Linked DNA regions of Pseudoduganella dura. The protein of the gene in region 1 binds, or shares a complex with, the protein of each later gene. Links are inferred from orthologs where the notes say so. Each region holds a gene or a part of one and is shown in the gene's direction. Other genes may lie near its edges. The genes, in order: tsaB and tsaD.

What was found.
Region 2: the proteins of tsaB (region 1) and tsaD are in contact, whole or in part, in a solved structure (PDB 4WQ4), measured with the Escherichia coli proteins. The link is inferred for Pseudoduganella dura from one-to-one orthologs.

Annotation. Positions count from the first base shown.
Region 1 is NZ_WNWM01000002.1:802,204-809,908, reverse strand. Bases 2,259-5,031 are described here. They hold tsaB (tRNA (adenosine(37)-N6)-threonylcarbamoyltransferase complex dimerization subunit type 1 TsaB), read left to right. Parts: upstream 2,259-3,125; coding sequence 3,126-3,938; downstream 3,939-5,031. Other genes in these bases: GJV26_RS03715 (uracil-DNA glycosylase), read left to right, coding at 4,408-5,031; rimI (ribosomal protein S18-alanine N-acetyltransferase), read left to right, coding at 3,935-4,411; GJV26_RS03730 (DUF1176 domain-containing protein), read left to right, coding at 2,259-3,010. Outside these bases: GJV26_RS03745 (MFS transporter), read right to left, coding at 1-766; GJV26_RS03740 (winged helix-turn-helix transcriptional regulator), read left to right, coding at 894-1,349; GJV26_RS03735 (thioredoxin family protein), read right to left, coding at 1,416-1,838; more of GJV26_RS03730, read left to right, coding at 2,030-2,258; more of GJV26_RS03715, read left to right, coding at 5,032-5,436; GJV26_RS03710 (DUF1853 family protein), read left to right, coding at 5,426-6,442; lysophospholipid transporter LplT, read right to left, coding at 6,544-7,705. UniProt on the Escherichia coli protein: Required for the formation of a threonylcarbamoyl group on adenosine at position 37 (t(6)A37) in tRNAs that read codons beginning with adenine.
Region 2 is NZ_WNWM01000002.1:4,148,101-4,155,788, reverse strand. The notes cover bases 2,766-5,521. They hold tsaD (tRNA (adenosine(37)-N6)-threonylcarbamoyltransferase complex transferase subunit TsaD), read left to right. Parts: upstream 2,766-3,505; coding sequence 3,506-4,537; downstream 4,538-5,521. Other genes in these bases: GJV26_RS18215 (ion transporter), read right to left, coding at 4,964-5,521; GJV26_RS18220 (hypothetical protein), read right to left, coding at 4,561-4,731; nirD (nitrite reductase small subunit NirD), read right to left, coding at 2,812-3,222; GJV26_RS18235 (3-deoxy-7-phosphoheptulonate synthase), read left to right, coding at 2,766-2,807. In the rest of the region: GJV26_RS18245 (BaiN/RdsA family NAD(P)/FAD-dependent oxidoreductase), read right to left, coding at 1-549; DNA-binding protein YbiB, read right to left, coding at 639-1,649; more of GJV26_RS18235, read left to right, coding at 1,749-2,765; more of GJV26_RS18215, read right to left, coding at 5,522-5,872; GJV26_RS18210 (metal-dependent hydrolase), read right to left, coding at 5,880-7,106; GJV26_RS18205 (DUF427 domain-containing protein), read right to left, coding at 7,107-7,397; GJV26_RS18200 (DsbA family oxidoreductase), read right to left, coding at 7,566-7,688.

The DNA of each region.
Region 1 (7,705 bases):
GCCCGAAGGCGCCGATCGCCGTGTGCGGCAGGGCGTGGGGCGGGCCGGCCAGTTCCAGCACGAGCGCGCTCCAGAAGATATTGAACACCGCGAACATCAGCAGCGCGATCGTGCCCCGGGTGCGCAGCACGCGGTCGGTGCGCAGCAGCGTCACCATCGAGCCGATCAGTTGCCGGTACGGCAGGGGGCGGGCCGGCGCGGGCACGGCCGGCAGCGCGCGCCACAGCAGGGCGGCCAGCAACACCGTCAGCACGGCGGACAGCGCATAGACCGCGCGCCACCCGGCCAGGTCGGCGATACCGCCCGCCACCACGCGCGCCGCCAGCAGCCCGAGCACCACGCCGCCCTGCACCGCGCCGACCACGCGGCCCCGTTCGTGCGCCCGCGCCGCGGCGGCCACGCTGGCGATCAGGCCCTGCGTCATCGCCGTGCCCAGCAGGCCGGCCAGCAGCATCGCCCCCAGCAGCGACCCGATCCGCTGCGCCGCGCAGATGCCGGCCAGCGCGAGAGCCAGCGCGGCGAGTTGCGCCAGCATCAGCCGTTTCCGGTCGAACCGGTCGCCCAGCGGCACCACGAACAGCAGCGCGAGCGCGCTGCCCAGTTGCGTCGCCGTCACGATGCCGCCGGCCGCCGCGCGGCCCAGCCCCAGGTCGGCCGCGATCAGGTCGAGCAGCGGCTGCGCATAGTACACGTTGGCCACGCAGATGGCGGCCGAGGTGGCCAAGAGGGCAAGACGGGTCGCAGGGAAGGACGTGATGGATGTCATGGAGTCTCCAAAGTAGTTTCAAAACAAAACTAGTTGAAGCGTAACCGTAGTAGTTTTAAAATGCAACCACTTGCAACGGGAGAGATTCAGGGGACGAATACATGGGAGAGATCGATGGGAGGAATGCATGGCGGGTAAAAGGAAACACCAGGAGGAGCCGTGTCCGGTGGCGCGCGGCGTGGACCTCGTCGGAGAACGCTGGGCGCTGCTGATCGTGCGTGACGCGTTCGACGGCGTGCGCCGGTTCGGCGATTTCCAGCGCAGCCTCGGCGTGGCGCGCAACATCCTGGCGGACCGGCTGCGGCTGCTGGTGGAAGAAGGCGTGCTGGCGAGCCGGCCGGCATCGGACGGTTCGGCTTACCAGGAATATGTGCTGACGCCGAAGGGCGAGGCGCTGTTCCCCGTCATCGTGGCGTTGCGGCAGTGGGGCGAGCGGTACCTGTTCGCGCGCGGCGAAGCGCATTCCGTGCTGGTGCACCGGGCAACGGGAGAGGAAGTGGGCGAACTGGCGCTGCGCACCGCCGACGGGCGGGAAGTGACGGCGGCCGGCACGGTTGTCAGGAAGGTGGACGGCGGCGCCTGACGGCGCGTCCGCCCGGCTGCCGGTTTTCAGCCGCTGCTTTCAGCCGCTGCCGCCAGGTTACACGGCTCAGCTCGTGCCCATCAGCTGCCGCAGGTTGCATTCCCGCTGCCACTGCCGGCGCTCGGCGGTGCTGCCGGCCTGGCGGTCGAGTTCCTCGTCGCCGGTCGCGGCAATGGTGTCGATCAGCCGGCTGGCCACGTTCGGGTCGGGCAGCATCGTGCCGAAGAAGGCCACGGTTTCGTGCCGCTGGATCAGCAGCGTGGGAAAGTTTTCCACGTCGAGATCGCCCACCACGTCGGCGTGGTCCTCGATATCGACCCACAGGAAGTATTTTCGCGGGTGGCGCGCGGCCAGTTCCTCGAACGCGGTGCGGTAGCTGGCGCAGGTGCCGCACCAGGCGGCGCACAGGCAGGCCACCACCAGGTGATCCTGCGCCAGCGCGGCGGCCACTTCGGCGCGGTTGTCGGCGTGTAGGGTTGTGCTGTGCATGGCCGCATTGTACAGCGTGGCGAGGCGGTGGACACGGCGGGGTTGGCCGGCAAGCAATCCGGAAAGTCCTGCCTGTCCAGGCACCTTGCGAAGGGTGACATTTCGCGAGTTTTTCCATGCCAGTCATCCTGTAGAGTGCCGGTTTTATGGTTCAGGCCACGAATGACCGATCGACCCAACGAGTTTGCCCGATGACGATACCCGCACTGCTTCGCAACGCCTCCCTTGCCGTAGCGCTCCTGGCGCCGCTCTTCTGTGCCGCGCAGGAATACGAAGACTGGATCGTGCAGTGCGATAACATCAACCACTGCGAGGCGGTCGGCTACGGGCAGGATAGTGAAACTGCGCAGTGGATCGCCTTTCAGGTGATGCGCGATGCGGGGCCCGCCACGGCAGTCAGTGCCAAATTCATCCTGGCCGAAGACGGGCCGGAAAAGCCCGCTGCCATCACGATGACGGTAGACGGTTATCGGCCAGTCCCGATCCAGGCCAACGGGCCGATACCGCACGAGGCGGCGCACGAGCTGCTGGACCGGATGATCGACGGCAAGGCTGGCCAGGCCAGCGACGGCCGCCAGCGATGGACCCTGCCCCTCGCCGGCATGAAGGCGGCGCTGTTGCGCATGGATGCGCTGCAGGGCCGGATCGGCACCCCGGGCGCGCTGGTGCGGCGCGGCAGCCGGCCCGAAACTTCCGTTCCGCCGGCGCCGGCCATGCCGGTCCTGCGTGCGGCGCCGCGTGCGCAGTCAATCCACGATCGCAAGATCAAAGCGGCCTTGCTTGCAGAAATCCACCCCGGCGAAGAGGACACCGGCTTCCATGGCCTCTACCGGCTTGCCGATGGCCGGCTGTTGTACCTGCTTGAACTGGGCCGCGGCCCGATGGACAGTTTTCACGAAATCTGGCTGGCCAACGGGCAGCCGCCTTATCGGCCGCGCGAGCTCCAGCCGCCAACCAATGGCCTGCCGGCGGATGCCCTCATCAACGCCGATTTCGACGGCCAGGTGCTGGAGTCCAATATCGGGCGAGGCTTTGCCGGTTGCCTTCACTCCACCAAATGGCTGTGGACCGGCGACAGCTTCGAACTGCTGATGATGAACCATGCCGATCACTGCCGCGGCATGCTGGGCCTGATCGAACACCGCAAGTGGGTGGCGCGCAAGGTTCCATGACATTGCCGCGCGATCGGCCAGGAAGAATGTCCGCCGGCTTTATCGGCCCGGGGCAGCGGGCCGCCGCGCCCGCACGAGGTAAAATACGGCTTGTGCCTTTGCCTTGCCGATCTTGATGCCTACCATTCTCGCCCTTGAAACATCTTCCGAACTGGCTTCCTGCGCGCTGCTGCACGACGGCCGCCTGACCTTTCGCAGTGCCGACGGCGTGCGCACGCACTCGGCCTCGCTGCTGCCGATGGTGCAGGAATTGCTGGCCGAAGCGGGCATCGCGCTGGCGGCCTGCGACGCGATCGCCTATGGCGCCGGCCCCGGTTCGTTTACCGGCGTGCGCACCGCCTGCGGCATCGCCCAGGGCCTGGGCTTCGGCGCCGGCCTGCCGCTCGTGCCGGTTGTGACGCTCGATGCGATGGCGCTGGCCTGCCACGAACGGCATGGCGCCACGGAAGTGCTGGCCGTGCTCGATGCGCGGATGAACGAGGTGTACTGGGCACAGTACCGTTTCGATGGCGAAACGCCCGTTGCCGTCGTGCCGCCCATGCTCACGGCGCCGGCGGATGTGGCGCCGGGATGGACGGAAGCGCAGGGCATGCCACAGGCCTGCGGCAACGGTTTCACGGCCTACCCGGAAGCGTTCGCCGGCCGGTCGTTCGCCACCGCCGCCGACACCACGGTGCTGCCGCACGCGGCGCAGGTCGCGCGGCTGGGCGCAGCCGGGTTCGCGGCCGGGCAGGGTGTGCCGGCCGCGGACGCGCAGCCGCTGTACCTGCGCAACAAGGTTGCCTACACGAAGGCCGAGCGCGCCGTGATCAACGATGCCAAGGCGGCCGCGGTTGCAGCCGAGCCCGCACCGGGGGTGGCATCCGGGCTGACATCCGGGGTGGTGTCCGGGGTGGCGTCCGGGGTGGCGTCCGGGGTGGCGTCATGACGCAGCGCCCGACCTGGGATCTCGCGCGCCTGGTGTACGAACCGATGCAACAGGCCGACCTCGACGAAGTGGTGGCAGTCGAATACAGCGTCTACCCGCATCCGTGGACGCGCACCAATTTCGCCGACTCGCTCAAGCACGGCTATCACGCCTGGGTCCTGCGCGATGCGTCGCGCGAGCTGCTCGGCTACTTCCTCGTGATGGGCGTGGTCGACGAGGCGCACCTGTTGAACGTGGCCGTGGCATCGCGGTGGCAGCGCAAGGGGCTGGGGCGCTTCCTGCTGAACCAGTCCGCGGCGTGCGCGCGCGGCCTCGGCATGGAATCGATGCTGCTGGAAGTGCGGCCGTCGAACGTGCGCGCGCTCGAGATCTACCGTCGCTACGGCTTCACGGAGATCGGCCGCCGCAAGGGCTATTACCCGGCCGCGAACGGCACGCGCGAGGACGCCATCGTGATGCGGATCGCGTTATGAGCATCACGCAACGCAGCAACGCATTCCTGCAGGAGATGGGTGTCGGTCCACGGTGGCTGCTGCGCAGCCGCGCGCATGCCGCGCCGGGTCACGATGCCGGGCTTGCCGACGAGGAGCCGGCGGCTGCCGCCGTAGTCCCGGCGGCCGTCGAACCGCGGGCCGCCGTCGCTGCGCCCGCTGTCGTTGCCGCGCCGGCGCCGGCACCAGCGTCGATTCCGGCCCGCGCGCCTGCTGCACCTGCACCTGCGCCGGCAGCGGCGTCGGCGCCGGCCGCATCGGACGACGACAACGCCTGGTTCGACAATGCCCCGGCACCGCCGCCGAAGGCGCCCACGCTGAAGCAGCCGGCACCGCCGCGCGCGAAGGCCGAGGCGCCGCCGGGCGATGAAGACACGTCGTGGTTCGACACCGTGCCGGCCGCCGCGCCGGTGCAGCGCGCGCCCGTGCAAACCGCGATCACCGACGAGGAGATCGCGGCGATGGAACTGCCCGAACTGCAGGCCGCGGTGCGTCGCTGCACGCGCTGCAGGCTGTGCGAAACGCGCCGCGCGGCGGTGCCGGGCCACGGCGACAAGCGTGCGCGCTGGCTCGTGCTGGGCACCGCGCCCACCCTGGCCGACGAGGAAGCCGGCGAGCCGCTTGCCGGCCCGCCGGGCCAGCTGCTGCACAACATGCTGCGCGCGGTCGACCTGTCGGCACAGAAGGGCGCCTATGTCACCACGCTCGTCAAGTGCCGCCCCGTGGCGGACGATGGCGGCGAACGCCTGCCGGGCGCGGACGAACTGGCGGCATGCCGTCCATACCTGCAGCGCGAGCTGGCGCTGACCGGCGCCGGCCTGGCGCTGACGCTGGGCGGCGTGACCGCCAAGGGCCTGCTCGGCGTGGCGGCGCGCGGCAAGGTGCTCAAGTATGGAGAATTGCCGGTCGTCGCCACGTTCCACCCGGCCGACCTGCTGAAGAAGCCGGAAGACAAGGCCAGGGCCTGGGCCGACCTCTGCCTGGCGCGTTCCGCCCATGGCCGCTGACTGCACCGATACATTGCACTACCAGGCGCGCTTCGAGCGCCGCTGGCGGCACCTGACGCGCCCGCACGTGCGGGCGCTGGCCTGGCTGCTCGACGCGCCCGACCTGCTCGACGCGCATGCGCCGTGCTGGCATGGCCGCATCGCCTCGCTCGGCGCGGTCGCGCCGGAGGTCGAGGCGTGGCTGGCGGCGCTCGAGGCCGACCCGGCGCCGCTCGATGCCGCGCTGGGCGGCCGCGTCTATTCGCGCCTGGGCCTGTATGCCGAAAAGCTGATGGCCTTCCATTTCGCGCAGCGCGGCGTGCTGGCGGCGCACGGCCTGCAGGTGCGCACCACGCACAAGGTCGGCAAGGAAACGGTGGGCGAATTCGACTTCCTGCTCGACGAGCCGGACGGCGGCCTGCGCCACATCGAATTCGCCACCAAGTTCTACCTGCTCGACAGCGGTGTCGACACGAACGACTTCGACCTGCTGGTCGGCCCGAACCTGGCCGATACCCTCGGGCGCAAGATGCGCAAGATCTTCGAACAGCAACTCGAACTGGCATGGCATCCCGCCGCGCAGGAAGTGTTGCCGCGGCCGGTCACCACGGCCCAGGCGCTGGTCAAGGGCTGGCTGTTCCATCCGCCCGAAAGCGAGCCCGTGGTGCCCGGCATCACGCCCGGCCACTGCCGCGGGCGCTGGCATACGCTGTCGGGGTTTGCCCATGCGGGCGAGAGGGCGGGTGCCGGAGCGCGTTTCGTGGTGATGCCGCGCCTGCACTGGCTGGCGCCGTTGAAGGTGCGTGCCGGCGACGCGCTGGCGGCCGTGCCTGCGCCGCTCCCGCGTGGCGAGCTGGCTGCCCTGCTGGCGAAAAAGTTCGACGTCGACCCGTCACCCGTGATGGTGGCGACGATACGGGAGGAAGACGGCTGGCTGCTGGAAGAGGCGCGGGCGTTCATCGTGCGCGACGAGTGGCCCGCGCAGGCGGCGCTGCGGCGGGTGGCGGGACGCGGATTGTCTGTTTGAAGAACGGGGTGGCGTCGCAGGAAAACCGGTGTCGGACACCTTTTCCGGGAGAGTCATGCGGAAAAAGTGTCTGACGCCAGATGCGGCTTGTGTTGCGGCTCTTAGTGTTTGTGTTCGCCGATCAGCGCCAGCGAATCGTGCTCGCGCTGGTTGGCCGCGTGCAGCCGCTTGATGGCGATCATCGTCCCGGACAGGAACAGGCCGAACATCACGATGATCGTGTTCAGCGCCAGGTCCATGCGCAGCATCAGCGAATACATGGCCAGCATCGTCAGGATCGACAGGTTCTCGTTGAAGTTCTGCACGGCGATCGAGTGGCCGGCGCTCATCAGCACGTGGCCGCGGTGCTGCAGCAGCGCATTCATCGGCACCACGAAGAAGCCGGCCAGCGCGCCGATCACGATCAGCATCGGGTAGGCCAGCACCGGCGTGTGGATGAAGGCCATCGTCATCACCATGAAGCCCATCGCGATGCCGAGCGGGATCACCGACAGCGACTTGCGCAGCGTGATCAGCTTGGCCGACATCACGGCGCCCACCGTCACGCCCAGGCCCACCAGGCCCACCATCGTGGTGGCCTTTTCATAGCTCATGCCCAGAGACTGCTTGGCCCATTCGAGCACGATGAACTGCAGCGTGGCGCCGGTGCCCCAGAACAGCGTGGTAACGGCCAGCGAGATCTGGCCCAGCTTGTCGCGCCACAGGATCACGCAGCAGTTGGCGAAGTCCTCGATCAGCCGCACCGGGTTGCGCTCCTGGTGCGGATACACGCAGCCGGTCAGTGGAATGCGCAGGTTGAACAGCGCGGCGGCGACATACAGCACGCCCACGATCATCAGGGCGCCGTAGGCGGGATTGTCGATGCCGATATTCCAGCTGCCCATGATCGCTTCGGCGCGGTCGCTGACCAGCGCGCCGCCCATCACGGTGCCGAGGATGATCGAGGAAATCGTCAGGCCCTCGATCCAGCCGTTGGCCGCCACCAGTTTTTCGGGCGGCAGCAGTTCGGTCAGGATGCCGTACTTGGCCGGCGAATAGATCGCCGCGCCGATGCCCACGATGGCGTAGGCGGCCAGTGGATGCACTTCATAAAAGAGCACCGCGCAGCCGAAGATCTTGACCAGGTTGGCGATGAACATGACGCGGCCTTTCGGCAGCGCGTCGGCGAAGGCGCCCACGAATGCGGCCAGCAGCACATAGAACAGCACGAACAGGAATTTCAGCAGCGGCGTGATCCATGCCGGCGAATTCATCGTGATCAGC
Region 2 (7,688 bases), 3.3 Mb from region 1 along the record:
CAGGTCGAATTGCCTGGCGATGCGGTAGCCGAAATCGGTCGCGCCGATCTTCGGGATCGACAGGCCGCCGGAGGCGATCACGACCGCCCCGGCTTCGATGAGGCCGGCGCTCGTCTGCACGAGGAAAAGCTCGCCTTCCTTTTCCACGCCTTGCACCGTGGCCGGCATGCGCCAGCGCACATTGGCGGCATCGCACTCGGCGCGCAGCATGTTGATGACCTGCTCGGCCGACTCGTCGCAGAACAGCTGGCCCTTGTGCTTCTCGTGGTACCCGATCCGGTATTTCCTGACGAGCGCGAGGAAATCCTGCGGCGTGTAGCGCGACAGCGCGCTCTTGGCGAAGTGCGGATTCTCCGACAGGAAATTGGCCGGCCCCGCGTTGATGTTGGTGAAATTGCAGCGGCCGCCGCCGGAAATGCGGATCTTCTCGGCCAGCTTTTCGGCATGATCGATCAGCACCACGCGCTTGCCCCGCTGCCCGGCCGCCGCCGCGCACATCATTCCGGCCGCGCCCGCACCGATCACCACCACGTCGAACTGTTCCGCCATTGTCTCTGCCCCGCCAATCAAACCGGGCATTGTACCTGCCTGGGCGGGTAAAGCCTTGCCAGGCTTGCCCGCCGGTGCCGATGCCCGGTTCAGCCGTGGCGGCTGCGCAACTCGCGGGAAACGGCGAGGCAGTGGCCGACCTGCTGGGCGACCGGATCGGGGACAGGCGTATCGCCGCGCAATACCGACGCGATCCAGGCGGCGGTGGCGGGGGCGCTCTTGTCTTCAGGCAGTACCGGCTCGACCTCGGCGAACATCTGCCGCTCGACGAGCACGGTGCGTTCGCCGTCGTGGAACCAGTCGATCTTTTGCGCCTTGGTGGCGTTGGCGACCGTCTCCCCTTCGGTGCCGCGCATCAGGAACGCGTCGCCGCGCGCCTGCGGGGCGGCGGTGGTGAAGTATTCGCCCAGCGTTTCCAGGTATTCGGGGTGCGTGTACGACACCAGCCGCAATGCCGGGCCGGCGAACGGCTGCAGGATCTTGACGATCGTGTGCGTGGAATTGCGCACGCCCAGCACGCGCCGCAGCGACAGCTGGTGGGCCAGCTTCGGCGCCAGCGTGTCGATCGTGATGAAGCTGGCGTGGCCGTCGGCCAGCGCACGCTCGGCATCGGCGGCCGTGGCCGCGGCGGCGATGCCCAGTTCGGCCAGCACTTCGGCGGTGGCGATGCGGCCCAGGTCGTGCGCCACGCCGTGCACCAGCACCGGCACGCCTTCGCGCGCCAGCAGCAGCGCCAGCAGCGCCGTCAGGTTGGCCATCTTGCGGGCGCCGTTGTAGGTGGGAATCAGCACCGGGGCATACGGTCCGGCGGGCGCCCGCAGCGGCGCGAACGACGCTTCGGCGGCATCGAGGAAGCCTGCCAGCTCGTCGACGGACTCGCCCTTGATGCGCATCGCCAGCAGGATGCCGCCCAGCTCCAGGTCGGAAACGCGGCCGTTCAGCATGGCCTCATACAGCGTGTACGCGTCCGCGCGGCTCATGCTGCGCGCGCCCTTGACGCCGCGGCCGATTTCCTTGATGAAAGGAGCGGCAACGAAGGGAGCCAATGCGGGGGCCAATACGGGGGCCGATGCGGGTAGGGATGTGTTTTCGATACTCATGGAAACAGCTTACCGCATTTCGGCTACACTGATCGACTCCCTAAAAGAATACCGTAAGCAAACAGAGCCTTAACAAAGCATAGCCAGAGACCTGAAGCCATGACTGCCCTCGACTTAGAAAACATCAACGTTACCTCGTTCGCGTCCATGCCCACGCCGGCCGAACTGCACGCCAGGCTGCCGATGACGGACACGGCGTTCGCCACCGTCACCAAGGGCCGCGAAGACCTGCGCAACATCCTCGACCGCAAGGACAAGCGCCTGTTCGTCGTGGTCGGCCCCTGCTCGATCCACGATCCGGTGGCCGGCCTGGACTATGCCCGCCGCCTGAAAGCGCTGCAGGAAGAAGTAAAGGACACGATGCTGCTGGTGATGCGCGTGTATTTCGAGAAGCCGCGCACGACCACCGGCTGGAAGGGCTACATCAACGATCCGTTCATGGACGATTCGTTCCGCGTGGATATCGGCATGGAAAAGGCGCGCCAGTTCCTGCTGGACGTGTGCGAGCTGGGCCTGCCAACGGCCACCGAGGCGCTCGATCCGATCTCGCCGCAATACCTGGGCGACCTGATCGCCTGGACCGCGATCGGCGCGCGCACCACCGAATCGCAGACGCACCGCGAAATGTCGTCCGGCCTGTCGACCCCGGTGGGCTTCAAGAACGGCACCGACGGCGACATCAGCATCGCGATCAACGCGATCCTCTCGGCCGCCAACCCGCACGCGTTCCTGGGCATCAATGGGGAAGGCAACGTGGCGGTCGTGCGCACGCGCGGCAATGCCTATGGCCACGTGGTGCTGCGCGGCGGCGATGGCCGCCCGAACTACGATTCCGTATCGGTGACGATCGCCGAGCAATCGCTGGCGAAGGCGAAGCTGCCGGCCAATATCGTGGTCGACTGCTCGCATGCGAACAGCTACAAGAAGCCGGAACTGCAGCCACTGGTGATGACGGACGTGATCAACCAGCTGGTGCACGGCAACCGGTCGCTGGTGGGCGTGATGATCGAGTCCAACATCGTGGCCGGCAACCAGAAGATCCCGGCCGACCTGGCCGAGCTGAAATACGGCTGTTCGGTGACGGATGCCTGCATCGACTGGGAAACCACGGCGCAGATGCTGAAATCGGCGGACGCGGAACTGCGCCGCCGGCCGTAACGATCTATATATAGGTGCCGACCAGCGGTGCCACGCCGTAGGTGCCGGCCAGCGCCGCCTCCGCGCGGCTGGCCGGCGCGTTCAGCTCCAGCAGGTCCAGGTAGATCTTGCCGTCCTCCACCTTCACGGTATAGCGTCGCGTGCAACCCTGTTCGGGCGCCACGGCGCAGCCCGTTTCCAGGGCGATATTCCACTGATGCTGCGGGCATTCCACATGCTCGCCGAGCACCATCCCCTGCGACAGCAGCGCACCCTTGTGCGGGCAGCTGTCGAGCAGCGCATAGATGCGGTCGTCGACCGTGCGGAACACGGCCACCCCGGGCAGCTCCTGCCACGCCAGGCCGCGCGGCACGTGGTGCGCGCCGCCGGGCGGAATATCCTTGACCTTGCAAACCAGTTTCCAGTGTTCGGGCATTGCCTCTCCTTCCACGGCGTGCTGCCGCAACACAAGAGGCATAGCAAGAGCGGTGCCATGGCGAAGACGGCAAACTTCGCTCCCTGCCCCCATCGGCGCACCGCCACGGTGCGCCAGCGCCCTGCGCTGTGGCAGCAACCTGGCCAATGCTCAGCCCGTGTCATGTGGTCAGACCCCATGACACGGGCTGGGCATTGGAACCATGCAGCGTCCGGCATGGCGCTGAAACGGCCGCCGCTTTCCATTACAATGGCGGATTGCCCTTTATTTTCAGCTATTTACCATGATCGTTCTCGGCGTTGAATCTTCCTGTGACGAAACCGGCCTGGCCCTGTACGACACCGGCCGTGGCCTGCTGTCGCACGCGCTGCATTCGCAGGTGGCGATGCACGAGGAGTATGGCGGCGTGGTGCCGGAGCTGGCGTCGCGCGACCATATCCGCCGCGCCATCCCGCTGCTGCAGCAAACGCTGAAGGGGGCAGGCATGGCGGCCGCCGGGATCGACGCCATCGCGTACACGCAGGGCCCCGGCCTGGCGGGCGCGTTGCTGGTCGGTTCGTCGATCGCATGCAGCCTCGGCCTGGCGCTGGACAAGCCGGTGCTCGGCATCCACCACCTGGAAGGCCACCTGCTGTCGCCGCTGCTGGCGTCCGATCCGCCCGAATTCCCATTCGTGGCGCTGCTGGTTTCCGGCGGCCACACGCAGCTGATGCGGGTCGATGGCGTGGGCCAGTACGAACTGCTGGGCGAAACGCTGGACGATGCCGCCGGCGAGGCGTTCGACAAATCGGCCAAGCTGCTGGGCCTGGGCTACCCGGGCGGGCCGGCCATTTCGCGCCTGGCCGAATTCGGCGATCCGGCAGCCTATAAACTGCCGCGGCCGATGCTGCATTCGAAAGACTTGAACTTCAGCTTTTCCGGCCTGAAGACGGCCGTGCTGACCGTGGTGAAGAACCGGGGGGCGGCCAATGTATGCGAGCAGAGCAAGGCCGACATCGCACGCGGCTTCGTCGATGCGATCGTGGACGTGCTGGTGGCGAAATGCGTTGCGGCCCTGAAGCAGACGGGCCTGAAACGCCTCGTCATCGCCGGTGGCGTGGGCGCGAACAGCCAGCTGCGCGCCGCGCTGGACGCGGCGGCAGCCAAGAAGCGTTTCCGCGTGTATTACCCCGAGCTGGAGTTTTGCACCGATAACGGCGCGATGATCGCCTTTGCGGGCGCGATGCGGCTGTCGATCAATCCGGCCGCGGCGCGCCGCGAATATGGATTCAATGTGCGGCCGCGCTGGCCGCTGGACGAACTCAGGACCGTCTGAAGCCGAATCGGACAGTTGCCAGGTCAGGCACCCAGCAGCACCGCCGCCAGGCCCACCAGCGCCAGCAGGCCGCCGGCCGCCACGGCGCCCGTTTTCACGTGTTTCTTGCGCATGTCCTCGACGCGCACGCTGCGCGGCGGCTTGACCGGGTCGCGCGTCATTGGCTTGGTGGAGGTGGTAGCCGATTCGTTCATGATTGTCTCCTGGCGAAAATTGTCTATACGAGACAATGTATCAGCAATTGGCGTGCCATGGCCACGATTTTGAAACTGTCGTGGTTCTTGTGACAATTTCCCCAGGCGTGCCCTGCAACGCAGCAGTCAGCGGACCGGGCCGGGCATGCGCCAGCCCTGCCGCGCACGGGCCATCGCGGTGCGCCTGCACCAGTTCGTCCGCTTTCCAGGTGCGGCCGGGCCGCAGGAATGACTAGCTCGTCTCCTGCGGCAGCGCCTCGCCGCAGCTCTTGCAGAAGCGCGCGGCGGCCTCGTGGCCGGGCGCCAGGCAGCGCGTGCAGATGCGCGCGCTCATCGCGCGCATGCCTCGCTGGTGCGAGATCTCGGAGCTGATGATGCCGGTCGGCACCGCCAGGATGCCCCAGCCCAGCAGCATCATGCATGAAGCGATGGTCCGGCCGATGTCGGTCTTCGGCACCAGGTCGCCGAAGCCCACCGTGGTCATCGTCGAAATGGCCCAGTAGACGGCCGTGGGGATGCTGGTGAAGCCGTGCTGCGGCCCTTCGACCACGTACATCACCGTTCCCATCAGGAACACGACCAGGCATACCACCGACAGGAACACGAGGATCTTGCGCCGGCTGGCCATCAGTGCGCTGCCCAGCATGCTGTATTCCTGGATGTACAGCGTGAGCTTCAGGATCCGGAAGATGCGCAGCAGGCGCAGGATCCGCACATCGAGCAGCACGTGCGAGCCGGGAATGAACAGCGAGACGTAGCTGGGCACCACCGACATCAGGTCGATGATGCCGAAGAAGCTGCGCGCATAGCGGTCCGGCCGCTTCACGCACAGCAGCCGAGCGATGTATTCGATCGTAAACAGCAGCGTGAACACCCACTCGGATGCCACCAGCCACGGGCCATAGGCGCGCGCGACCGGCGCGATCGAAGTCAGCACCACGGTGGCGACGGACAGCAGGATCGCGCCGATCAGCACCAGGTCGAAGATCTGCCCCTTGCGCGTGTGCGATTCGAAGATGACTTCGTACAGCTCCTCGCGCCAGCCGCCGGCGGGCTTGCCGTACAGCTGTTGCGGATCGGCCGAGCGCTCGGGTGGCGCCGGTTCCTTGGCCGGACGGTCGGTGACGGGACGGTCGCTCATGGGGCGGTCAGTGTAGCGCGGCGCCCAGCAGGTCGGCGCGCGGATAGCCCCAGCGCGGCACATTGCCGCACGGCTCGCGGCCGGCCGCGGCCAGGTCCATCGACGTGAAATTGCCGCGCGGGGTGGACGAGAAGCGCAGGTCGCTGGCCACGTCGGCATCGACAGCCGGCATGCGGGCAAAGCGCAGCCACGCGTTGACGTGGCAATCGTTCTTCGCCAGTGTTTGCAGCGTGGCAAGGCTGCCCTGCCATGCGGAAGCCAGGCTCACGCCGGCCGATCCGGTAGCGCTTGCGCCGGGCTCGGCCAGCGACGCCGGGCAATGGGCCAGCAGATCCGGTGCCAGGTTCAGCATGCCCCGGCGGATGCGGTAGCTGCCCTGCGCCGCGTTTTCCTCGATGGCGACGAACGACCAGCACAGCGGCTGCGCGGGGAAGGCCGTCATCGCCACGTCCAGCACGCGGGACGCCGGGTCGATCGCCTGCAGCGCCCCTTCCACCCTTGCCCGCCCCGCCGACGACGCGCCGCCCTGCACGGCAATGAACGCCACCGACACCAGGGCGGACAATGCCAGCGCACGCCGGCTTTGCGTGCGGGTGATGCGCAGTGCCGCGATGGCGCCGCCGATCGCGAGCAGGCCGGCGAGCGACATCGGACCCAGGTAGCCGCGCCACGTGACCACCGCCAGGAACAGCGCCAGCGCGGCCAGCGCCAGCAGGCGCAGCGGCCGGCGCGGGATCGCCAGCGCCAGCGGCACGCCGAACGCGATCCAGAACACGGGTTCGACGATGAATACCAGGTCGCCGTAGAACCAGCGCGGGTCGAACGGGTACAGCGGGTGGATGCCGTACGAATTCAGGAAATCCATCGACATGTGCAGCAGGAAGCCCAGCACGATGGCCAGGCCCAGTCCGAGCCGGGCGGTGCCGCTGTCTCTCAGCAGGCGCCGTGCATTCGGCCACAGCAGCCACAGCGCCGCCAGCAGCAGCAAGGCCTGCGGCAGCGCGTACAGCAGCGTGTGCGTGTGGCCCCGGTGATGCAGCAGGTAGCCCAGCGGCGCGGGCAGCAGGTGCGTGAGGAACAGGTCCAGGTCGGGGAAATTGCTGGCGGCGGCGCAGGCGGTCAGCAGCAGCCGGTGGCGCGTGCGCTGCCGTGCCTCGTCGCGCTCGGCCGGCAGCGAGCGCTGCACCAGTTCGCCGATGCCCAGGCCGACGAAGGTATGGGTGACATTATCCACTCAGCGGCTGACCTCGACGCCGTGCCAGAACGCGATGCGGCCCTCGATGGCCTTGGCCGCCTCCTTGGCCGCCGGGTAATACCATGCCGCGTTGCGGTTCAGTTGCCCGTCGACCTCGACATCGTAATAGCTGGCCACGCCTTTCCACGGGCACAGCGTCGTGTGGCTGCTGTCCTTCAGGTATTCGCGCCTGACGCGCTCGAGCGGGAAATACACGTTCTGCTCGACGATTTCCACCTCGTTGTCGGCGGCCTCGGCGATGATCGCGCCGTTCCAGATGGCTTTCGGCATGGCTGTTCTCCTGATGTCTGTGGTCCGATGATACGGTGCGATATTAGCGCTGCAACGGGTGCCCCCGCTTCCCCACTGCGGACGGGATGCGTCCAGGGCAGCGGGTTACATGGTGCCGCGGCAGTGTAGCGCAAAAGGCAACATGCGGTAATACCGGAACCGGAAAGGCTACTTTCCTTCCATGATCTGCCGCAGCGCGCCCTCGAACACGTCGGGCGTCTGGCCGCCGGAAATGAGGTGGCGCTGATTGATGACGATGGCCGGCACCGAGCGCACGCCGGCCTGCTGCCA